One region of the Bradyrhizobium sp. UFLA06-06 genome, then DNA from elsewhere that is predicted to be linked to it. Evidence: predicted binding sites of a transcription regulator. Region 1 holds the regulator's gene; each other region holds the start of a gene.

Region 1 (7,976 bases):
GACGGCGGGGCATCCGATCAAGAAATGGGCCGCGGCGGCCGCGCTGCTCGCCGCGGCCTTCTATCTGTTGCTGTCGGGCGCGGAGGTCGCGACGCAACGGTCGTTCTTCATGACCGCCGTGGTGCTGCTCGCCGTGATCGTCGACCGCCGCGCGATCACCTTCCGTACGCTGGCGGTGGCAGCGCTGATCGTGCTCGCGATCGCGCCGGAAGCGCTGGTGCATCCCAGTTTCCAGATGTCGTTTGCCGCGACGCTCGGGCTGGTGGCGCTGGTGCAGATCGGGCTGCCGAACCTATTCGCGTCGCCCGACCATTCGGCGACCGCGCGCGTCGCGCTGTGGGGCGGACGTGAGCTCACGATGCTGATGCTGGCCTCGCTGGTGGCAGGGCTTGCGACGACGCCCTACGCCGCCTTCCATTTCCACCGCGTGACGCCCTACGGGTTGCTCGCCAACCTCGCGGCAATGCCTGTCGTGTCGGCGGTCGTGATGCCGGCCGGCCTGCTGGGGCTCCTCGCCATGCCGTTCGGCTTCGACGGCGTGTTCTGGGCGATCATGGGTCTTGGCATCGACTGGATGATCCTGGTGACGCAATGGGTCGCCGCACTCCCGGGCGCGGTCGGCCGCATGGCGGCGTTCGGCATCGGGCCGTTGATCGCAGCGAGCGCCGGCATCATCCTGCTCGGGCTGCTGCGCACGCCGTTGCGCTGGTCTGGCGCCGTGCTGCTCGTGATGGCCTCGGTCTGGGCGCTCAGGGTGCCGCAGCCGGACGTGCTGGTCTCCGGCGACGGGCGCAACGTCGCGGTGCGCGGCGGTGACGGGCGGCTGCATTTGATGCACAGCGCCAAGGATGCGTTCCTGGTCAAGGAGTGGTTGGCGGCGGACGCCGACGCGCGGACCGCCACCGATGCGTCGCTGGGCGAGGGCGTCTCCTGCGATGCCGGCGGTTGCGTGGCCCAGGGACCTGGCGGCGCCTTCGTCGCGCTCGCGACCCGGCCGGAGGCGCTGGCGGACGACTGCGAGCGCGCGGGCCTGATCGTAACGGCGCGGCCGGCGCCGCAGGGCTGCGCGGCGTCGGTGATCGATGCCGAGCGGCTGCGCCGCCACGGCGCGCTGGTGCTGCGGCGGATCAGGGACGGCTACGCCGTCGATGCGGTCAAGCCCGGCGGGATCGACCGGCCGTGGTCGCCGGCGGTTCCGGGCGACGGCGAGAGCGAAACGACGCTGCGTGCGCCGGCCGCTGCGCCGCGGCCCGCCGTGGACGCGACGCCGGCCGAGACCGATCTGCAGGGCGATGATTAGCGGTGGTCCGGCGAGGGGCCGCTCGGAAGCTCGAACAGGCCGAGATGGTATTCGTCGGAATCGGGGCCGGCGTCGGGCTTCTTGACGAGGGTAAAGGAAGCCTCGGGAAATTGCTCCCAGACTTTCAGGTCGTCGGCCGTCACCGTCAGCCAACCGAACCGGAACATGTAGCGGCCCGGTTCCGTGACGCGTCCAGCCTTTTGCCATGTGACCTTATCGACCACCGCGCACGTCCTCCGTGCCCGATGATGCGCCAAGGCGCCGGCCGACGCAAATCTCCCCATGCGCCCCGGAAGCGGAAGTCCGGGGTCGCCCGAAATTGCTTAGGTCATCCGCCGCCGAACAGCTCATTCCGCGGCGACGATGCGCTCAACCCAAAAACAGCGTTGCGAATGCGGAGGGCCGCCGCTCGACGACCTTCGGCTTGTGCTCGACCGGCGGATGCAGCGCCGGCAATTGCAGCACGCTGACGCGCTGTCCCTCGACCAGCTGGGTCACCAGGACATGGCTGCCGTCGGGGAATTCGACCGCGTCATGATGCCGATCGGGCACGTCGGGCTCGACTTCGTTGAATACGCCGACGCGATAGTTCAGCGTCTTGGTCCAGATCCAGCGGCTGTCGTAGCGAACGTTCTCGGCGAAAGCGAGCTCGGTGCCCGGCAGCATGCAGACCGCGACAGTGGGATCGTTCTCCGAAGCAAAGCCGCGGGTCGACGTGCCGCGGAACGTCGTCGTGATCAGCGTCTCTCCGACAATGGCGGGGCGCGATGCCACGGCGTGCAGACTATAGTCACACATCGGATGGCTCCTCATTTCGAGGTAGCGACCCGTGCCTCTCCTTGAGGCATTAGGGCCTCTACCAGAGTGGACGATAGCGAACGAGCTTCTGCTCGTTTCTGGGCGATTGTACGACTGGTCCGAGACCGCCTCCGATCACAAACACGCGACGCTGCGCGAGAGGTATCGGAGCGCATCGGGCAGGCCGTACGCTACACTATCATGCAAGGAACGATCCGACGTGTTGCTCGTTCCCGGCCGCCGCAAGTATTTGCAATTCAGTATTTGCGATAAAGCCCGATCAGCTTGCCTTGGATGCGGACCCGGTTCGGCGGCAGGATGCGCACTTCATAGGCGGTGTTGGCCGGCTCGAGCGCGATCGATGCGCCGCGGCGGCGGAAGCGCTTCAGGGTGGCTTCCTCCTCGTCGATCAGCGCCACCACGATGTCGCCGGTATTGGCGACGTCGTTGCGCTGGATCAGCGCCATGTCGCCGTCGAGGATGCCGGCATCGACCATCGAGTCGCCGCGCACCTCGAGCGCATAGTGCTCGCCGGCGCCGAGCATGTCGGGCGGCACGCTGATGGTGTGGCTGCGGGTCTGCAGCGCCTCGATCGGCGTACCGGCGGCGATCCGGCCCATCACGGGGACCGCGACCGGACGGTTGCCGTCGTCCTCGGCGATCGGCGGCGTGCTGGCGCGCCGGCCGAGGGTGCCTTCGATGACGCTGGGCGTGAAGCCGCGGCGGCCGTTGCCGCCGCCGGCCGACAGTTCGGGCAGCTTGATGACCTCGATGGCGCGGGCGCGGTTCGGCAGGCGGCGGATGAAGCCGCGCTCCTCCAGCGCAGTGATCAGGCGGTGGATACCGGACTTCGAGCGCAGGTCGAGCGCATCCTTCATCTCGTCGAAGGAGGGCGGTACGCCGGCCTCTTTCAGACGTTCATTGATGAAACGCAGAAGTTCGTACTGTTTGCGCGTGAGCATCTCGAGTATTCCCCCGGTTGATAGCGTCGTTCGATTCCGAGACTCTTCTGGCAGGGCCTGCAGGCGGGACCTGACCTCAGGAGCATGTGCTCGTTGCACCTGCTTCCACGCGGCTTCCCGATTGTAGACACCAGTACTCGAAACAAATCATGAACGGACACTATATGTTCGATATGTGTTCCGCAACCACTTAATTTCCGGTGAACGGATCAGGCAACGCACAATCGGCGGGGCGCGAAAAACCTTATTCGGGCAGTGTCAGGATCTCGCATTCGCTGCCTTTGACGGCCGCAGCCGCGAACGGCGGACGCACGAGAAGTGCCCGTGCCGCAGCGAGATTCCTGAGCAGCGACGAGTCCTGCTGCGTCACCGGCGTCGCGATCAGCGTGCCGTCCTCGCGCGCTTCGAGCCATGCACGCAGATAGTCCTCGCGCTGGTCGTTGGCGGCGAGGTCGCGGCCGAGCAGGGCGCTCGTGCGGCGATGATGAATCACTTTCCGGCCGTTCAGCGCCCGAATCAACGGCACCAGGAACAGGAAGGCGCAGACATAGGACGACACCGGATTGCCGGGCAGGCCGATCACCCGCATCGCGCCGAGCCGGCCATGCATCATCGGCTTGCCGGGCCGCATCGCAATCCGCCAGAACGTCATGTCGACGCCCTCGGCTTCCAGCGACCGTTTGACGAGATCGTGGTCGCCGACCGAGGCGCCGCCTGTCGTGATGAGGACATCGGCGCCGGCCTCGCGCGCCCGGCGGATGCCGGCCGTGGTCGCCTCCACCGTGTCGGCGGCAACGCCGAGGTCGACGGTCTCGGCGCCCTCGGCGCGCGCCAGCGCCCGCAGCGCGTAGCCGTTGGAATAGACGATCTGGCCGGGCCCGGGCTGCGAGCCCGGCATCACCAGCTCGTCGCCGGTCGCCAGCACCGCGACCTTCGGGCGGCGGCGCACCGCAAGTTCCGGATAGTTCATGGCGGCCGCCAGCGACAGCGCGCGGTCGGACAGGCGGCTGCCGCCGCTGAGCAGCACCTCGCCGGCACGGAAGTCGACCCCGGCCGGGCGGATGTGCCGTCCGACGCTGGCGGTCTCCGTGATCGTGATGTGGTCGCCGCCGTCGACGGCGGTGTCTTCCTGGATGATCACCGCGTCGGCGCCATTGGGGATCACGCCGCCGGTGAAGATCCGCACCGCCTCGCCGGCGCCGACCGTCCGCTCGAACGGCCGGCCGGCGGCGACTTCGCCGATCACCTTGAGCCGGGCCTTTAGATCAGCCGCATCGGCGGCGCGCACCGCATAGCCGTCCATCGCCGACATCGGCTGCGGCGGCTGGGTGCGCAGCGCCGCGAGGTCGTGCGCCAGCGTGCGGTGGTAGGCGGCATCGAGCGCGACCATCTCCTCCGGCAGCGGTTCGGCGCCGGCGAGGACGGCGGACAGGGCATCGGCAACCGGCATCAGGGCCACGCTCAGAGCTCCTCAATTCCCAATGTTCAAATACCAAGTGCGGTCAAAGCCCTTGCCACGTCATCCGTCGACGTCACGTGGATAGCATGAAGGCCGCGCGCCCGCGCACCTTCGATATTGGCGGCCAGGTCGTCGAAAAACAGGATCCGCGACGCCGGCACGCCGATGGCTTTTACCACATGATCATAGGCCTCGGCGTCGGGTTTGCGGAAGCCGATGCTCGAGGACAGGAAGACGTTGCGGAAATGGCTGAGCAGCTCGGCGTGGGTGACCGAGAAATGCGCGACATGGGCCGGATTGGTGTTGGAGAAGGCGTAGAGCGGCATCCGCTCGGCGGCCGCCGCGAGCAGCGGGGCGATGCCCGGCATCTCGCCGGTGAAGATCGCGTTCCAGCCTTCGAGGAACTGGGCGTCCGTGATGTCGATGCCGAGCGTCCGGCGCAGGCTTTCGAAGAACGCCGCGTCGTCGATCCGGCCGATCTCGTGATGCTTGAAACTGTCGTCGACGACAAAGCGCGTGGCGAGCTCGGCGGGCGCGCAGCCGGCATGCTGCGCCCAGTGCGCCACCACCTTGTCAAAGTTGATGTCGAGCACGACGCGGCCGATATCGAACAGCAGCACGTCGACGGAGTTGGGAGAGAATTGCGAGGTCATTGCGTGAAACCGTGTACGAGAATTGCGGGCAGGCGGCAATGTCCTCGATTTCAGTGACGGGTGTACGTGGCGTTGCATTCATCGCGAGACTGTTCCCGCGCACACCACCGTCGTCCCGGCGAAGGCCGGGACCCATAACCACAGGGTTGGGTTGTTGAGAGGAGGCTGTGGCCCCAGCGTCGCGCAACAATTCCCATTCGTGGTAATGGGTCCCGGCCTTCGCCGGGACGACGCCGGATGTGTTGTCGCTTGTGCGTCAAACATCCGCATTCTCGCGACATGATTTGTCCGAGCTTTGCTCTTCGTTTCACCCTATATTTTTCTATATTTTTGCTGCGGGGCTAGCCACGTCGGGCAACTCAGTGGCACGCGCGCGCGAGCTTTCAGGGCAGCAAGCGGCTCGACGCCTGCCGGCGGCTTGGTGCCCGCCGGGCGTCGCGCTCACAGCCTGGACAGCGCCAGGCCGAGGTAACCGATCAGCGCACCGGTGCTGAGAATGATGACGACGAGCGCCTGCTCCGAGCGTGCTTGCAAGGTTTTCCGGGTCACGGCGTTGGACGCTCCGTCTTCGAGATCATGCGGTCCAACGAACAGCATCGATTTCCGTTCCGGTCTTTCCCGGGGAACCTTCACGACGTGCCCATGCAGGCCGCACGCCCGGACGAGCGACGCGACGAACGCGGAACAGGAACGCAGGTCGGCTGCCTATGAGGGCGGCGCGATCCCCGGAACGGGGAAAGCGCGGCACATCTCGACGCTGTTCGACCTCAGTCGTTTGACGACCGCTGCATCTCCCTTCGACCGGAGGGATTCCGCAATGAGTTCGGCGATGAGGCGCATTTCGGGCTCGCCCATGCCGCGCGTGGTCGCCGCCGGCGTCCCGAGGCGAATGCCGCTCGGCTTGAGCGGCGGACGCGGATCGTCGGGAATGATCTGCTTGTTTGCGGTGATCCCGACGGCGTCGAGGATGTTCTCGGCCGCGCCGCCGTCCAGGCCGACGCTGGCCACCGTATCCACGACCATCATGTGATTGTCGGTTCCGCCGGTGATCAACGTCATGCCGCGTTCCATCAACGCTTCGGCCAGGACCTTCGCGTTGCGCATGACCAGCCTTGCATAGGCCTGAAAATCGGACGTCGATGCCTTCTTCAGCGTGACCGCGGTTCCGGCCACAACGTTCATGTGCGGACCGCCCTGCAATCCCGGGAACACCGACGCGTCAATCTTGCCGGCGAACTCCCGGCGACAAAGAACGATGCCGCCACGCGGCCCGCGAAGCGTTTTGTGCGATGTCGTCGTCATCACGTCGAAACCCGCATCGAGCGGATTGCGCAAGGCGTTGCCGGCGATCAGGCCGCCGTAATGGCTGACGTCGGCCATGGTCAGTGCACCCACCTCATCGGCGATGCTCTTGAAGGACGCATAATCCAGATCGCGCGGATAGGAGCTGTAGCCGCACAGCACCAGCTTCGGACGGACGTGCCGGGCCATGGCGCGGAGCTCATCGAAATCGATGGCGCCGCCGTTTGACGGCTGCGTCTTGTAACGGGCGAAGTTGAAGAGCCGCCCCATGTGCGACACGGGCGCGCCGTGGGTGAGATGGCCGCCGTGTGACAGGTCCATCGCCAATATCGTATCGCCGGGCTGCAGCAGGCCGAGATACACGGCCTGGTTCATTGGCGACCCGGACAGAGGCTGAACGTTGGCATGTTCGGCGCGGAACAGCGCACACGCTCGCTGTCGGGCAAGGTTCTCTATCTGGTCCGTAAATTCCTGGCCGCCGTAATAGCGGCGTCCCGGATAGCCCTCGGAATACTTGTTGGTGAACACCGATCCAAGCAGCTCAAGAACCTCGGGATATGTGTAGTTCTCCGACGGAATCAGCTCGACGCCGTCTTGCTGGCGGCGCTCTTCGCCCTCGAGCGCAAGGGCAACTTCCGAATCGTTGAGGTGGAGTTCATTGCGGAATGACGGCATGGTCCGGGCTCCCTAAGACGCTGGATCATCAGCTGAACGGGTTGCCCAGGCGAACGGCGTTAGAACCCTTCGCGCTTCACCGTGGTCAATTCCACGTAAGCTCGCCAGTCGCGCGAGGGGCGAATGAGCCTGCAGCTCATCGCGAGCAGCAGGCTATTCAATCCTCGGCGGTCCCGCAAGGGTTCCATAGCAGGCAGGGTTCCATAGCTGGCGTCGCCGGGAGGCTGACTGCGTAGCAGTAGCACCCGCGAATCTATTCCTTGACGAAAATGTGGGACTTTATCTTCCACTGCCCGTCGGGTTGGCGTTCAAGCAGTCTCACGGTGCTGCCAGAAATTGGCGCCGCCTTCTCATTTACCACTAGCGTGGCCGTGAAATGCGAGGTGGTGTAGGCGTAGTTTCCCATGGACAACACATCGACCAGCTCAACCTTGTGCTCTCTGACGCTTCTTCCCCGCCCGGCAAAGAAACTACGGATTGCCAAAGGGCCGGTGAGCGGCTGCGCACCGGGCGGCATCAATCTGCCGTCAGCGGTATACAATGGAAGCAGGGCATCGAAGTCTGCGTTGTTGATGGCGGCATCCCACTTGGCAGCCACAGAGGAAAGTTCGTCGGCAAGTGGGTCTGCTGCTGCATGACCAACGCAAGCACAAGTGAAGATCAAAAGCAGGGCGTATGAAAGAAGAGAAGGGCGGCTCATCCTTGCCTCCTTTAGCTGAGATGCTCAGCGCATGAGCGCATTCGCAAACGCTACAGCTGGGGGAAGCAGGGTCACTAGTCCAAAAAGTGGACTGGGAGAGGTGTCTTTCAGCTAGCTAAGACTTGCC
Region 2 (7,976 bases), on a different contig from region 1:
AGCGCCCGAAACTTCCTGGCCTGAGAGAGGAGGTAGTCAGCCGCCTGCTCCCGCATGTCCTCAGGCAGCAACTCCAACGCTTCCACGGCTTTCTCAACGGCTGAACTCATAAGCATAGTATAGCACGGCGCGCCAGAATAGACAGCCATCAGCCTGGCTGATCAGGACACCACCGGCCCCTTTGCGCCAAGCGTGATCTGGACGATCTCGGGCGGCACGCCGAGGCGGAACGGCATGATGCTGCAGCCGAGGCCGCCGGAGACGACGACGTCGCATTTCAGCTTGATATGGCCATAGGCGAGCCGCATGCCGTGCTTCACCGGCACCGCCGGCGACCAGCCGAGCAGCCGCACCTGTCCGCCATGGGTGTGGCCGGACAGCTGCAACGCGACGCGCGAGGGCACGCGGAGCGCGACGTCGGGCTCATGCGCGAGCAGGATCACCGGCGCATCGTCCGTGACCTTGGCAAGCGTCGCGTTGAGATCGTCGACGCCGATGCGCGAGACCTGGCGATAGGGCCGCGCCGCCATGAAGGCGAGCTGGTCGCCGAGACCGGCGAGCCAGAACGGACGGCCGTTCTTGGCGAGCCGCACCGCGTCGTTCTCGTAGACCGGAATCCCCGCCCCCTCCAGCGCGCGGCGCGCGAGCGGGATGCCGCGCCCCAAGCGCTGTACCGCCTTGTCTTCCCAGTAGTCGTGGTTGCCGAGCACGGCGTGCACGCCGAGCGGCGCCTTCAGGCCCTTCAGCACCGCGGCCCAGTCGGAGGCCGGAATGAAGCGCGTCACATGACGTAGCCCGGCGACATAGTCGCCGAGCAGCACGATGATGTCGGGGTTCAGGGCGTTCGTCCGCTCGACGATCTCAGCGATGCGATCGAGCGACATCCAGGGATCGCAGGCATGGATGTCGGCGAGTGCGGCGATCTTGAGCGGAAAGTCCGCCGGCCATTGCCGCGGCGACAGATCGTAGCGCGTGAGCGCGAGACGGACGACCGGTTCGCTCAAGCCATAGGCCGCGGTCGAAGCGGTGGCGGCGGTCAATCCGCCGAACCCGCGCAGAAAATGACGACGTGAAATCATGGATGTGTGATCGGTGATGCCTGGCGCTTGTCGAAAACACTCTGGGCTATCATAGGCCCTTTGATTGGAGCGAAATTGGGCCGCGTTTGTGCCGACGGCCTGCAGAGATGCCGCAATGGTTAGTAGGCAAGGTTATCGGCAAGCGCGACGCGCTGCATCAACTCGTCATTCACGTCTTTGGGAGCGGAGGCCTTTTGCTCGAGCATGAAAACCGCTTCGCGCTCTTCCGGATCATGCGTCAGTCCTCGTCGCCATTGCCGCCGAACAGGCCGAACTGCGAGGGGTCGCGGCTCGGCTCCGCGAGGCCGAGATGGCGGAAGGCGTGCGAGGTCAGGAGCCGGCCACGCGGGGTGCGCTGCAGATAGCCGCACTGGATCAGATAGGGCTCGATGATGTCCTCGATCGCATCGCGCGGCTCCGACAGCGCTGCCGCCATGGTCTCGACGCCGACCGGCCCGCCGCCATAGTTCAAGGCTATGGTGGTGAGATAGCGCCGGTCCATCGCATCGAGCCCGGCGCTGTCGACCTCGAGCGCGCTCAACGCCCGGTCGGCGATGCCGCGGTCGACGGAATCGGCGTCGGCGGCGGAGGCAAAGTCGCGCACCCGGCGCAGCAGGCGGCCGGCGATACGCGGCGTGCCGCGGGCGCGGCGCGCGATCTCGTTGGCGCCATCCGGGCTCATGCCGATATTGAGCACGCGGGCGCCGCGGGTGACGATCTTCTCCAGCTCTTCCTCGGTGTAGAAATTGAGCCGGATCGGAATGCCGAAGCGGTCGCGCAACGGATTGGTGAGCAGCCCCGCGCGCGTCGTCGCGCCGACCAGCGTGAATTTCGACAGTTCGATTTTCACCGAGCGCGCCGCCGGACCTTCGCCGATGATCAGGTCGAGCTGAAAGTCCTCCATCGCGGGATAGAGCACTTCCTCGACCGCCGGGCTGAGGCGATGGATCTCGTCGATGAACAGCACATCGCGCTCTTCGAGATTGGTCAGCAGCGCCGCGAGATCGCCGGCCTTGGCAATGACCGGGCCGGAGGTGGCACGAAAGCCGACGCCGAGTTCGCGCGCGACGATCTGCGCCAGCGTGGTCTTGCCGAGGCCGGGGGGGCCGACGAACAGCACGTGATCGAGCGCCTCGCCGCGCTTCTTCGCAGCCTCGATGAAGATCGAGAGATTCTTGCGCGCCTGGGCCTGGCCGACGAACTCCGTCAGCGACTGCGGCCGCAGCGCGGTGTCGCCGACATCATCGGAGCGGCGTTCGGGCGAGACCATGCGCGAGGGCGTATTCATGATGCGAGACTAACACGAGATGATTGTTCTCCCTCTCCCCGCTCTTGCGGGGAGAGGGTTGGGGTGAGGGGCTCCCTCCGCGAGCGCGATGTGCGTCGAGACCTGTACCCCCTCACCCGGATCGCATCTGCGATGCGATCCGACCTCTCCCCGCAAGCGGGGCGAGGTGAAGAAAAGAGGCGCTCCAATGCACAACTCACTTCGACAATTCCTTCAGGCCCAGCCGGATCAGCTGCGCGGTCTCGGCCTTCTCACCCGCGCTGCGCGAGGCGGCGGCGATGGCGGCGGCGGCCTGCGGCTGGCCGTAGCCGAGATTGACCAGCGCGGAGATCGCGTCGGTGACCGGACGCGGCGCGCGGTTGTTGTCGATCGCGCCCGAAAGGTGCACTACCGCGGGATCGACATCGGCAAAGCCCGGCGCCTTGTCCTTCAATTCGCTGACGATGCGCTCGGCGACCTTCGGCCCGACCCCCGGCGTGCGCGCCACCGCCGCCTTGTCGCGTAGCGCAATGGCGTTGGCGAGATCGGTCGGCGGCAGCGTGCCGAGCACCGCAAGCGCGACCTTGGCGCCGACCCCCTGCACGGTCTGCAGCAGGCGAAACCATTCGCGTTCGTGATCCGAGCGGAAACCGAACAGCTTGATCTGATCCTCGCGGACATAGGTCTCGATCGAGAGCACGGCGGCACCGCCCGGCGACGGCAGCGCCTGCAACGTGCGGCTCGCGCAATGCACCTGATAACCGACGCCGCCGACGTCGAGGATCACGTAATCCTCGCCGTAGGAATCGATCAGGCCCTTCAGCTTACCGATCATCGTGCGCCCCCGCGCTCGGTGGTCACACTCCGTTCGAATCCTTCAGTGAGGGACGCAGCGGCGGAAGGGTTCCCTCCCCCCTTGCGGGGGAGGGTTAGGGAGAGGGGTAAGCCCCGGGCGCTGACTTCAAAGATGCGACGAGGACCCAGCAACGAAGCACGCGGGATAACTAAGCGCGGTGCGAGCGTTGTTCGCGCACTGCGTCGCGCGGTCGAGCAAGCGGTACCCCTCTCCCCAACCCTCCCCCGCAAGGGGGGAGGGAGCCTGACGAGCGTGCTCACCTCACATCGTGCTGAGCAGAAATAGCCCGTCATAGGCTCGCCACCCTGAGCCGCAGCGCGGTGCTCTGGCGGTGATGCGCGTGGGTGATCGCGACCGCGAGCGCGTCCGCGGCGTCGGCGGACGGCGGCTCGGCTTTCGGCAGCAGGATCTTCAGCATCACCTGGATCTGGTTCTTCTCGGCATGTCCGGCGCCGACCACGGTCTTCTTGACCTGGTTCGGCGCGTATTCGGCGACCGAGATACCGAACATTGCGGGCGCCAGCATGGCGACGCCGCGCGCCTGGCCGAGCTTCAGCGTGGCAACGCCGTCCTTGTTGACGAAGGTCTGCTCGACCGCCGCCTCCGCAGGCTTGTAGTCGCCGAGCACGGCGGCGAGCCCCTCATGGATCGCGAGCAGCCGGCTCGCCAGCGGCAGATCGTCCGGCGGCTCGACCGAACCACAGGCGATGTAGACCAGACGGTTGCCTTCGGTCTCGATCACGCCCCAGCCGGTGCGGCGGAGACCCGGATCGATACCGATGATGCGGACGGGAGAGCGAATCGGCTGGGATGTCATGGGCTAGTGATACCGCCTGCGCCGGGAGAACGAAACACAAACGGAGCCTCATCCCCTGCCGCGGTCGTTGTACTCGACCCACTCGTCATCCCCGCCTAGCGCGCGATTGCGCACGAGAGCGGGGATCCAGGACGCCGCGGCTTCTCGGATCGAATGCAGGTCTCTGGAATACTGGGTCCCCCGGTCCAGCCGGACGACGACAGCAGTGCAAGCGACTAGCCGCCCATCTTCGCGATCAGAGCGTCGGACACCTCGAAATTGGCGAACACGTTCTGCACGTCGTCGTGCTCGTTGAGCAGGTCCATCAGCTTCAGCAGCTTTTCGCCGGTCTCGTCGTCGACCGCGACGGTGTTCTGCGGCTTCCAGGTCAGCGCCGCCTTGCGCGGCTCGCCGAACTTCGCTTCCAGCGCTTTTGCCACTTCGCGGAAGGTGTCCTGCGAGGCGTAGACCTCATGGCCGCCTTCGCTGGAGACCACGTCGTCGGCGCCGGCCTCGATCGCGGCGTCCAGCATGGCGTCGTCGGAGGCGACCTTGGCGTCGTATTCGATGATGCCGGTGCGGTCGAACATGAAGGCGACCGAGCCGGTCTCACCGAGATTGCCGCCCGACTTGGTGAAGAAGGAGCGGATATCGGAGGCGGCGCGGTTGCGGTTGTCGGTCAGCGCCTCGACGATCACGGCGACGCCGCCGGGGCCATAGCCCTCGTAGCGGATCTCGTCATAGTTCTCGCCCTCATTGCCCGCCGCCTTCTTGATGGCGCGGTCGATATTGTCCTTGGGCATGTTCTCGGCGCGGGCCGCGACCACGGCGGCGCGCAGCCGCGGATTCATCGCCGGGTCGGGGGTGCCGAGCTTGGCCGCCACGGTGATTTCGCGGGCCAGCTTGCCGAAAAGCTTCGACTTCTGGGCATCCTGCCGGCCCTTGCGGTGCATGATGTTCTTGAATTGGGAATGGCCGGCCATGCGACGTCTCTTCGGAGCTTAGGGTCTGAACAGGGATGGAAAACGCGGCCTTATAGGCCCCTCACGGTCAAAATCAAAGGATCGGCGGGGCCTTCCGGCGGACGAATACTACCGCAAGCCGGAATATGAGGCACTTGTTAACCATGACTTCATGCCCGGATGCGAAGATCGCCCCGTCCCGCCGCAACTTTCCAGAGCCCCCAAAGAGCCCACATGGCGTTCGGTTTGTTTCGAAAGCAAGTGCCGGAGCCGGCTGCGCCGGCCGTCGCGCCGCAGGTTCCAACCGCGGCCGCGGCCCCTAGTGTCTCGACCGAGACTGATTCGGCCAAGGATTCGGCTAAGGATTCGTCCAAGGAGATCCTGGAATTGCTGGAACTCGAGCTCGGCGCGATGATCCGCCAGCTCGAACGCGCCGCGAGTTCGGTCGCCGACGGCGCCGAGGCGACCGCAGCCAAGCTCGCCACCATCCGCGCCCGCACCGACGCGCTGACCGGCCGCAGCAGCGATGCACAGAGCACCGCGACGACGTTCTCGCAAGCCGCCGACCGCTTCACCCACTCCGCCGAGGGCATCGGGGCGCAGGTGCGCAGCGCGAGCCAGCTCGCCGACGACGCCGCGGCCGCGGCGCGCGAGGCCACCGCCAATGTCGATCGCCTGCGCGAGTCTTCAGCCGCGATCGGCAACGTCGTCAATCTGATCGCGCAGATCGCGCGGCAGACCACGCTGCTCGCGCTGAACTCGACGATCGAGGCGGCGCGCGCCGGCGCCGCCGGCAAGGGCTTTGCGGTGGTCGCAACCGAGGTCAAGGCGCTGGCGGTGCAGACCCAGAGCGCGACCGAGGAGATCACGCGGAAGATCGAGGCGTTGCAGAAGGACGCCACCGGATCGGCCGACGCGGTGCACCGTATCTCGCAGGCGATCGAAAAGATCCGGCCGGTGTTCGAGAACGTCAACGGCGCGGTCGCCGAGCAGAATGAAATCACCGGCGAGATGGGCCAGAACGCCGCCTCCGCCTCGCACTTCATCGTCTCGGTCGGCACCAGCGCCGGCGAGATCGATTCGGCAACGCGCGAAGCCGCCGCGCATGGCGACAATGTCGCCAGGGCGGGCAAGGCGGTGACCGCCTTTGCTCAGAAGCTGAAAGCGCGCTGCGCGGTGCTGCTGCGCCAGGACGAGCGCGGCGATCCGCGCAAGAACGAGCGCCTGCCTTGCAGCCTCAAGATCGAGATCACGACCGCGCGCGGCATCGTCACCGCACCGGTCTACGAGATCGCGATGGACGGCATTTTGATCGGCGGCCCCGATGCCGAGAAGCTGCCGGCGCAAGAGACCCTGAACGCGACCTTGCAGGAGATCGGCGCGTGCCGGATCCGGATCGGCGAGCGCTCCAAGGCAGGCAGCCAGGCCCGCTTCGAGGCGGTAACCGCCGAGCTGCGCGAAAAAATCGAAGACCGGATGTGGGCGATCCACGAGGAGAACGCCGAGCTCGTCACCCGCGCGATCGAAGCCGGCAGCGCGCTGAACAAGATCTTCGAGAACGGGCTGGCGAGCGGCGCGATCGCGATCGCCGACATGTTCGACACCGACTATGTCGAGATCGCAGACACCAATCCGGTGCAGTACCGCACCAAAATGCTGGACTGGGCGGAGCGCACGCTGCCGGCGTTCCAGGAGGCGTTCCTCGCCAGGGACAAGCGAATGGCGTTCTGCGTGATGATCGACCAGAACGGCTATCTGCCCGTCCACAACAAGCTCTACTCGCAGCCGCAGCGGCCGGGCGACGTGGCATACAACACCGCCAACAGCCGCAACCGCCGCATCTTCAACGATGCCGCGGGTCTCGCCGCCGGCCGCAACCAGCGCGCCTATCTGATCCAGACCTATGCGCGCGACATGGGAGGCGGCAACACGGTGATGATGCGCGAGATCGACGTACCGATCCGCGTGCGCGGCCGGCACTGGGGCGGATTCCGCACCGCCTACAAGCTTTGAACACTTCGTAGCCCGGATGAAGCGAAGCGTAATCCGGGACACGTGTTTCCACGGGCAGGACTCCCGGATTTCGCTGCGCTGCATCCGGGCTACACAGTGCGCGCTCAGGCAAGACTGCCAGCGCGAATCACGCTTTGGTTTTGAAATGGGAATGCATTGGCAGGCCAGCGGGCCGCTGTGACAGAGGAAGTATTGATATGTCGGCCGCGCAGCTTGCAGTTCTGGACACGTCATCGGACCGAACGCTGGCCGAGCGGCTGGTGGACCAGCTCGCCGACCGCATCGGCGGCCTCGGGGTGGAACTCGCCGACATCGCCGGCAACGTCCAGGAGGTCGCGAACCGCGTCAGCAGCCAGTCCGAGCGCTTCCATCATTTGCAGACGACGGCCGAGACGATGGTCGCGGCCAATCACGACATCGCCAACGCATCGCAGGCGGTGCAAACGACCGCATCCGCCGCGGTCGGCCAGATTGCGGAGTCCCGCCATGTGGTCGAGACGGCGGTCAGCCATATCGCGGAGCTCGTCGCGGCGGTCGGACGGATCGAGGCGCGGCTCGCCGCGGTCGGCTCCGCGCTGAGCCAGGTCGCCAAGGTCTCCGGTTCGATCGAAGCGATCGCCAAGCAGACCAATCTATTGGCGCTCAACGCCACCATCGAGGCGGCGCGCGCCGGCAATGCCGGCCGCGGCTTTGCGGTAGTCGCGAGCGAGGTCAAGAACCTTGCGGAAGCGACCCGCCAGGCGACGCATCAGATTTCCGACACCGTGCGCGATCTCGACGGCCAGATCGGCAGCCTGATCGGCGAGAGCAGCGATGCCTCATTGCGCGCCAAGAGCGCCGGCGAAGGCGCCCAGCAGATTTCGGGCATCATCATGCGCGTGCAGGAAGGCTTCTCATCTGTGGGCGCCGAGATCGGCAGCGTGGCGCGCGCCGCGACCTCCAATCTCGGCCATTGCGACAGCGTGATCGCCGAGCTGAACGAGCTGGCCAAGGGCGTCGATCT
Region 3 (7,976 bases), on a different contig from region 1:
AGCTCCAATCATGGCGCGGGCGCTCGCGTCTGGGATCGTGCTTCGGGACCGTTTGGAAGCCGATCGGGGAATTGGGGGACTGATAATGAAGAAGTTTTTGCTCGGTACGGTTGCTCTGATTGCGTTTGCTGCACCTGCAGCGGCCGCCGATCTCGCTGCGCGCCCCTACACCAAGGCGCCGCCGCCCGTGGTTGCCCCGATCTATGACTGGACCGGTTTCTACATCGGCGCCAACGGCGGCTGGGGCTCGAGCCACAATTGCTGGGACCAGCTCCCGGCCGGCATCTTCCTCGCCTCGGACGGTTGCCATGACGCAACGGGCGGCGTCGCTGGTGGCCAGATCGGCTATCGCTGGCAGGCCGGCGCCTGGGTGTTCGGCCTTGAAGCGCAGGGCGACTGGGCTGACCTGAAGGGCAGCAACGGCAGCGCGATCTTCCCGGGCCTGTTCACCAACCAGTCCAAGATCGACGCGTTCGGGCTGTTCACCGGCCAGATCGGTTACGCCGTCAACAACGTGCTGCTCTACGCCAAGGGCGGCGCGGCGCTGACCGACAACCGCTTCAACACCTACTTCACCCCGACCGGCGTGCTGGTCGGCAGCGCAAGCGACACCCGCTGGGGCGGCACCGTCGGCGCCGGCATCGAAGTTGGCTTCGCGCCGAACTGGACCGCAGGCATCGAATACGACCACCTGTTCATGCAGGACAAGACCTACAACCTGATCGCCCCCAACGGCACGCTGAACAGCACCATCCGTGATCGTCAGGACGTCGACCTCGTTACCGTCCGCGTGAACTACAAGTGGGGTGGCCCGGTCGTTGCGCGGTACTGATCGCGCCAAGCCGATTTGATCCAGACGAAAGGCCGGCCTCGCGCCGGCCTTTTTGTTTGCGCGCCGGCTTTTTCGTTGCGTATGCGCGTGCACCTCGCCGCGAGCGTTTTCGGTGCGTTGTGGTTTCGCGGATACACACCTTCCGGCATTTCTCTGTAGAAGCACCTCGCGTCACGCGACACTGCTGTGACGCTCTCTTCAAAATCTTTGAAGGGACAACAAGAAAATGGGCAAGAAAAACGGGACTCGGACTTTGAAAATCAGGAATGTTTTGCTGGCATCGGCCGGCTTGTTTGCACTGAGCGCTTTTGCGCCTGCGATGGCCGCCGACATGGCGGCTCGCGCCCCCTACGTGAAGGCTCCGCCGCCGGCCGCGATCTACAACTGGACCGGCTTCTACGTCGGCGGCTTCGGCGGCTACGCCAGCGAGAACTCCGGCACCCCGAGCATGGAAGGCGGCTTCGGCGGCGGCACCATCGGCTATAACTGGCAGGCCGGCAACATCGTGTACGGCCTCGAGGTCGACGCTGCAGGCGCTGACATCGACGCGTCGGTCTCGACGCTGGGCGTCACCGCCCGGAGCAAGATCGACTCGCTCGGCACCGTGCGCGGCCGCTTCGGCTTTGCCGTCGACAAGGTGCTGTTTTACGGCACCGGCGGCTACGCCTGGGCCAACAATGAGGTCAGCGTCACCGCGCTCGGCGTGACCGCCTCGCAGAGCAACTTCCACTCCGGCTGGACCGTCGGCGCCGGCGTCGAGGCGTTCATCGCGCCGCAGTGGTCGATCAAGGGCGAATACCTGTATCGCAGCCTCGACAGCGAGAACTATTTCGGCGTGCCGTCCGGTACGCTCGAACTGCACAGCGCCCAGTTCGGCGTGAACTATCACTTCGGCGGCCCGATCGTCGCCAAGTACTAAGATTGATCTGCGGTCGGATCGCACGGAAAGGCCGGCCTCGCGCCGGCCTTTTTGCGTAAGAGCGTTTTCGAGCGAAGCGGATTCCGGTTCGCGTCAAGAAAACGCGTCAAAGCAGGAATCTGGAGCCGCCGTTCCGATTCCATCGGAACGGGAAAGGCTCTCGCGGAACCGGCGCTGCTGACGGCTGCTGCCATCAGGCAAACTATCCGTTGATGGACGCGACTCAGCACTGGAAATTGTCGGCCGTTCTTCCTACGTTCCAGTCTTCACACCCCCATCGGCGCAGGGTCCCGGCATCACCGGCGATGCGCGCCCAAAAGGCGCCCAAGCATGCGCCCGGAACTGTCGCTATGGATGAAGTGCTCAAGGCGAAGCGCCAACAGAACGCCGGCTCCTCATCGCGCGCCATCACGATCCGTGGCGCGCGCGAACACAATCTGAAGAACATCGACGTCGAGATTCCCCGCGACAAGCTCGTGGTGTTCACCGGCCTGTCCGGCTCCGGCAAGTCGTCGCTCGCGTTCGACACCATCTATGCCGAGGGCCAGCGCCGCTACGTCGAATCGCTGTCGGCCTATGCGCGCCAGTTCCTCGAGATGATGCAGAAGCCGGATGTCGACCAAATCGACGGCCTGTCGCCGGCGATCTCGATCGAGCAGAAGACCACGTCGAAGAACCCGCGCTCCACCGTCGGCACCGTCACCGAGATCTACGACTACATGCGTCTGCTCTGGGCGCGCGTCGGCGTGCCCTATTCGCCGGCCACCGGCCTGCCGATCGAGAGCCAGATCGTCTCGCAGATGGTCGACCGCGTGCTGGCGCTGCCGGAAGGCACCCGCCTCTATCTGCTGGCGCCGGTCGTGCGCGGCCGCAAGGGCGAGTACAAGAAGGAGCTCGCCGAGTATCTCAAGAAGGGCTTTCAGCGCGTCAAGATCGACGGCACCTTCTACGAACTGTCCGAGGCGCCCGCGCTCGACAAGAAATTCCCGCACGACATCGACGTCGTGGTCGACCGCATCGTGGTGCGTCCCGACCTCGCCCAACGTCTCGCGGAAAGCTTTGAGACCGCGCTGAAGCTCGCCGAGGGCCTCGCCGTGATCGAATACGCCGATGCGCCGGCGGCGGCCGCGCAGGACGACAAGAAAGAGGACAAGAAGAAGACCGCGAAGATCCACGACAAGAGCGGGCCCGAGCGCATCCTGTTCTCGGAGAAATTCGCCTGTCCGGTCTCCGGCTTCACGATCCCCGAGATCGAGCCGCGCCTGTTCTCGTTCAACAACCCCTATGGCGCCTGCCCGGCCTGCGGCGGCCTCGGCGTCGAGCAGCATATCGACGAGGATCTGGTCATCCCCGACAAGGACCTGACCTTGCGCAAGGGCGCGATCGCGCCCTGGGCGAAATCGTCCTCGCCCTATTACATCCAGACCCTGACCGCGCTCGGCAAGCACTACAAGTTCACGCTCGACACCAAGTGGAAGGACCTGACCAAGAAGGTCCAGAACGCGCTGCTGCACGGCTCCGGCGACGACGAGATCAAGTTCTCCTATGAGGACGGCGTCCGCTCCTACGACACCAAGAAGCCGTTCGAGGGCGTCATCACCAACATCAACCGCCGCTACCGCGAGACCGAGAGCGAGTGGGCGCGCGAGGAGCTCGGCAAGTATTTCTCCGACGTGCCCTGCGCCGGCTGCAACGGCCACCGGCTGAAGCCCGAGGCGCTGTGCGTCAAGATCGGCGGCAAGCACATCGGCGAGATCTCGGAGCTCTCGGTGAAGCGCGCTGGCGAATGGTTCGAGACGGTGCCGGAGGCGCTGAACGCGCAGCAGAACGAGATCGCGACACGCATCCTGAAGGAGATCCGCGAGCGCCTGACCTTCCTGCTCGACGTCGGCCTGAACTACCTGACGCTGTCGCGCTCGTCCGGCACGCTGTCGGGCGGCGAGAGCCAGCGCATCCGCCTCGCCTCGCAGATCGGCTCGGGCCTCACCGGCGTGCTCTACGTGCTGGACGAGCCGTCGATCGGCCTGCACCAGCGCGACAATGCCCGGCTGCTCGACACCCTGAAGCGGCTGCGCGACCTCGGCAACACCGTGGTCGTAGTCGAGCATGACGAGGACGCCATCCGCCTCGCCGATTACGTGCTCGACATCGGGCCCGGCGCCGGCATGCATGGCGGCCACATCGTCGCCGAGGGCACGCCCGACCAGATCATGCGCAACCCGAAATCGCTGACCGGCAAGTACCTCACCGGCGAGCTTTCGGTCCCCGTGCCCGACCGGCGGCCGCCGAACCACCGGCGCACCATCAAGGTCGTCAACGCCCGCGGCAATAACCTCAAGAACGTCTCCGCCGAGATTCCGCTCGGCCTGTTCACCTGCGTCACCGGCGTGTCCGGCGGCGGCAAGTCGACGCTGCTGATCGACACGCTGTACCGCGCCATCGCCCGCAAACTGAACAATGCCAGCGAGGGCGCGGCGCCGCACGACCGCATCGAGGGCCTTGAGCACATCGACAAGATCATCGACATCGACCAGTCGCCGATCGGCCGCACGCCGCGCTCCAACCCCGCGACCTATACCGGCGCCTTCACGCCGATCCGCGAATGGTTCGCCGGTCTGCCCGAAGCGAAGGCGCGCGGCTACGAGCCCGGGCGCTTCTCCTTCAATGTCAAGGGCGGCCGCTGCGAGGCCTGCCAGGGCGACGGCGTCATCAAGATCGAGATGCATTTCCTGCCCGACGTCTACGTCACCTGCGACACCTGCAAGGGCAAGCGCTACAACCGCGAGACGCTGGAGGTGCTGTTCAAGGGCAAGAGCATCGCCGACGTGCTCGACATGACCGTCGAGGAAGCCGCCGAGTTCTTCAAGGCGGTGCCGCGCGTGCGCGAAACCTTCCAGACCCTGCACCGCGTCGGCCTCGACTACATCCATGTCGGCCAGCAGGCGACCACGCTGTCGGGCGGCGAAGCCCAGCGCGTCAAGCTCGCCAAGGAGCTGTCAAAGCGCGCCACCGGCCGCACGCTCTACATCCTGGACGAGCCGACCACCGGCCTGCACTTCCATGACGTCGCAAAGCTCTTAGAGGTGCTGCACGAGCTGGTCGCCCAGGGCAATACGGTCGTGGTGATCGAGCACAATCTCGAAGTCATCAAGACCGCCGACTGGGTGATCGACCTCGGCCCCGAAGGCGGCGACGGCGGCGGCGAGATCGTCGCCTGGGGTCCGCCGGAGGACATCGTCAAGGCGCCGCGCAGCTACACGGGCAAGTTTCTGGCACCGGTGCTGAAGAAGGCGAACAGCAAGCCGAGGAAGAGCAGCGCGAGCGAGGCGGCGGAGTAGCGGCATCGCTCGTCGGTGCGAGTTACCGCAACATGCAAGTAGGATGGGTAGAGCGAAGCGAAACCCATCAACTCACCCCGCGGCCCGAATGATGGGTATCGCTGCGCTCCACCCATCCTACGGATTGCTGCGATAGGTAGCGATCTGCCAGACGCAGGAGCAAGTAGCCCGGATGAGCGAAGCGACATCCGGGGAGCTCTGGCAGTCGCCAACGTCAGCCCCGCATGTCGCTTCGCTCATGCGGGCTACAAAAACCACCTCGCCTGCGCTACACCGCCCAATAATTCGGGTGCGTATACGATTGCGAGCGGTCGCCCCAGTCGAACTCGTCGCCGTCGAACTCGGACGGGCCGGACCGCAGGTCGTCCAGCGTCACCTCGGCCTCGAAGGCCTGGCGCACAGGGTCAAAGCGCAGTGCGGCCCATCTGACGGGATAGTGGTGGTGGGTGCTCAGCACGCCGCCGGTCTTGATGATGGCGTAGGCCACCGTGCCGCTCACCTTGTCGAGCATCAGCCGCTCGATCGACCCAAGTTTTGCGCCGTCGCGCCCGTAGACGCAGACGTGCTCGACCCGGTCACTGGGCACCAAGGTATGATGCATGGCATCCTCCCTGTTTCCTGGTGTTTGCCTGATAATATAGGCCTGTCGTCCCGAGGAGCCAACAGGGCGCCGAGCCGCGGGGCGGAGAGGATGGGTAGAGCGAAGCGAAACCCATTGGCCCATGCCGCGGCCCGAATGATGGGTATCGCTTCGCTCCACCCATTCTGCGATGGTCCGCAAGTGGCAGTAGCCCGGATGAGCGAAGCGACATCCGGGACTCTCTCGTCAAATCGCCCCGCATATCGCTTCGCTCATGCGGGCTACAGGCCCCTACTCCGTCCTTCTCAGAAACGCCCCGAACGCGCGCGGGCCGTCGCCGACCTTGACCTCGCCAATCACCTTCATCTCGGCGGCATCGATCACGCTCAGCGTGTTGCTCTCCCAGTTCGCGACCAGGATGCGCTTGCCGTCGGCGGTCGCCTCGATGCCTTCGGGGTAATCGCCGACCGTGATCCGCTTCACGGGCTGCAACGTCGCGAGGTCGAACACGCTGACCTTGCCGTCATACTGGTCGGTGACGAAACCGCGGCCCTGCGCCAGCGCCACCGCATAGGGGCGCAGGCCGACCGGCACGCGGCCGATCTCGCGGGCGGTCGCGATGTCGATCACCGAGACGTCGTTGGTGCCGACATTGGCGGTGTAGGCGCGCTTGCCATCGGCATCGATCGTGACGCCGAACGGCCGCGTCCCGACCTTCACAATCCCCCTCCGCTCGCGCGAGGCGGTGTCGATGATGGAGACGCTGTCATCGTCGCGATCCGCCGACAGCAGCAGCAGCCCGTCCGGCGTCACCGCCAGCCCGGACGGCGATGCACCGACCGCGATACTCGCCGCGACACGCCGCTCTCTGGCGTCGATCACCCGCACCGCGGCGGCGTACCAGTCGGCGACATAGACCGTCGCGCCGTCGGGCGCGACCGCAATGCCGAGCGGCCCGCCGCCGACATCGACCCGGCCGACGACCTTTCGCGTCGACGCGTCGACCACCGTGACCGCCTTGGCATCCGGGCTGGTCACATAGGCGAAGCGGCCGTCATTGCTGACGGCAACGCCGGCAGGCTTGCCGCCGATCGCGATGGTCGCGACCGGCTTCGAGGTCGCGAGATCGACCACCGTGAGGTCGTCGCTGAGCTGGTTGGTGACGAACGCCTCCTCGGCGCGCGCGGCGCCGAGGCTGGCAAGCAGCGCGAGGAGCGCAATCGCGCGCACGCTCAGGTCCCGCTCTCGATCTTCTTCTTCAGCGCTTCGAGCCCGGCCTTGTAGAGCCCGCTCACCGCCTTCACCGCGGCCTCGTCGCTCAGCTCCGGCGGCGGATCATTGTTGGGAAAACCGCGGTAGAACGCGCCGGCCCATTCCAGCTTCGACTTGCCGTCCGGCGCCGGCGACACCGTCAGCGTCGAGGAATAATTGGTGACCGGCAGCACCTTCACGTCGACCGCCGTGATCCGGTACGAATAGCTCATCATCTCCGGTTCGTATTTGTAGAGTTCCTCGTCGACGGTGGCGCCGGGGCCCAGCGTCAGCCGCCGCGTGGCGCCGATCTCGTTGCCCTTCTCGCCCTCGGTCTTGGTGACGCCGGCGAGCCAGCTCATGTCCTGGAAATTGCCGATCACCGCCCACACCTTCGCCTGCGGCGCGTCGATCTCGATCGATTCCCGCACCTTCTGGCGGGTCGGCCCGTGAGCCCACGCGGCCCCCAACACAGCCAATGCCGCCACCACGACGCAAGCTCGCGCGATCGTTCGCCTCATCCTTGTTCTCTCCCGATGTGTGTCGGCCATCCGCCGCCTGGCGCATGCCGCAGTTAATGGTCCGGGTTCTAGACTAGATCGGGGACCGGCTTCTTGCACCAGAGCGAAGTCGCGGCCGGCGGCTTCCCCGGGAGGCAAGCCTGCCCGGGCGGTGGGTTCACCCCTCGATCGCCGCCTCGACGAACCCTTTCGGATCGTCGCAGAACTCGCGCATGACCTTGTAATGATCGGTGTCCTTCAGGTTCACCGGCTCCAGCCCGTATTTCGTCAGCCGCAGCAGCGTCGCATTCGGATAGGCCATCAGCACCGGTGAATGCGTGGCCATGATCACCTGGCAGTGGCCGGTGCCGTTCATCCGGTGCAGCAGCTTGAGGAATTCGATCTGGCGCGACGGCGACAGCGCGGATTCCGGCTCGTCGAAGATGAAGATGCCTTGCCGCTGGCAGCGCTCCTCGAAGAAGCGCAAAAAGCCTTCGCCATGCGAATGCGACAGGAAGTCAGCATAGGGGCTGGCGACGGAGTCGAGATATCTGGC

The links. The regulator LexA, encoded in region 1, represses DNA repair genes until DNA is damaged. The targets are predictions, from matches to a motif close to TGTTCNNNNTGTGTTCNG.
Region 2: a site for LexA is predicted at 4,045-4,062, ahead of ruvC (crossover junction endodeoxyribonuclease RuvC). Genes of this name have one in related genera too.
Region 3: a site for LexA is predicted at 1,996-2,013, ahead of uvrA (excinuclease ABC subunit UvrA). Genes of this name have one in related genera too.

What each region holds. Positions count from the first base shown of each region.
Region 1 covers NZ_JADFUD010000005.1:30,994-38,969, reverse strand. The annotation lists gene IF803_RS05755 (ComEC/Rec2 family competence protein) at 1-1,300, shown strand, start outside; gene IF803_RS05750 (hypothetical protein) at 1,297-1,524, opposite strand; gene IF803_RS05745 (hypothetical protein) at 1,670-2,098, opposite strand; gene lexA (transcriptional repressor LexA) at 2,356-3,060, opposite strand; gene IF803_RS05735 (molybdopterin molybdotransferase MoeA) at 3,305-4,519, opposite strand; gene IF803_RS05730 (HAD family hydrolase) at 4,546-5,172, opposite strand; gene IF803_RS05725 (hypothetical protein) at 5,614-5,769, opposite strand; gene IF803_RS05720 (serine hydroxymethyltransferase) at 5,878-7,149, opposite strand; ZMP/ZTP riboswitch at 7,186-7,271, opposite strand; gene IF803_RS05715 (YybH family protein) at 7,403-7,849, opposite strand; gene IF803_RS05710 (winged helix-turn-helix transcriptional regulator) at 7,957-7,976, opposite strand, start outside.
Region 2 covers NZ_JADFUD010000080.1:21,085-29,060, reverse strand. The annotation lists gene IF803_RS37860 (hypothetical protein) at 1-86, opposite strand, end outside; gene IF803_RS37855 (metallophosphoesterase) at 162-1,079, opposite strand; gene ruvB (Holliday junction branch migration DNA helicase RuvB) at 1,318-2,367, opposite strand; gene ruvA (Holliday junction branch migration protein RuvA) at 2,564-3,181, opposite strand; gene ruvC (crossover junction endodeoxyribonuclease RuvC) at 3,492-4,019, opposite strand; gene IF803_RS37835 (YebC/PmpR family DNA-binding transcriptional regulator) at 4,235-4,981, opposite strand; gene IF803_RS37830 (methyl-accepting chemotaxis protein) at 5,195-6,973, shown strand; gene IF803_RS37825 (methyl-accepting chemotaxis protein) at 7,171-7,976, shown strand, end outside.
Region 3 covers NZ_JADFUD010000003.1:5,771-13,746, forward strand. The annotation lists gene IF803_RS03110 (outer membrane protein) at 86-832, shown strand; gene IF803_RS03115 (outer membrane protein) at 1,092-1,751, shown strand; gene uvrA (excinuclease ABC subunit UvrA) at 2,102-5,089, shown strand; gene IF803_RS03125 (PRC-barrel domain-containing protein) at 5,358-5,690, opposite strand; gene IF803_RS03130 (YVTN family beta-propeller repeat protein) at 5,961-6,899, opposite strand; gene IF803_RS03135 (SRPBCC family protein) at 6,902-7,441, opposite strand; gene IF803_RS03140 (AAA family ATPase) at 7,599-7,976, opposite strand, start outside.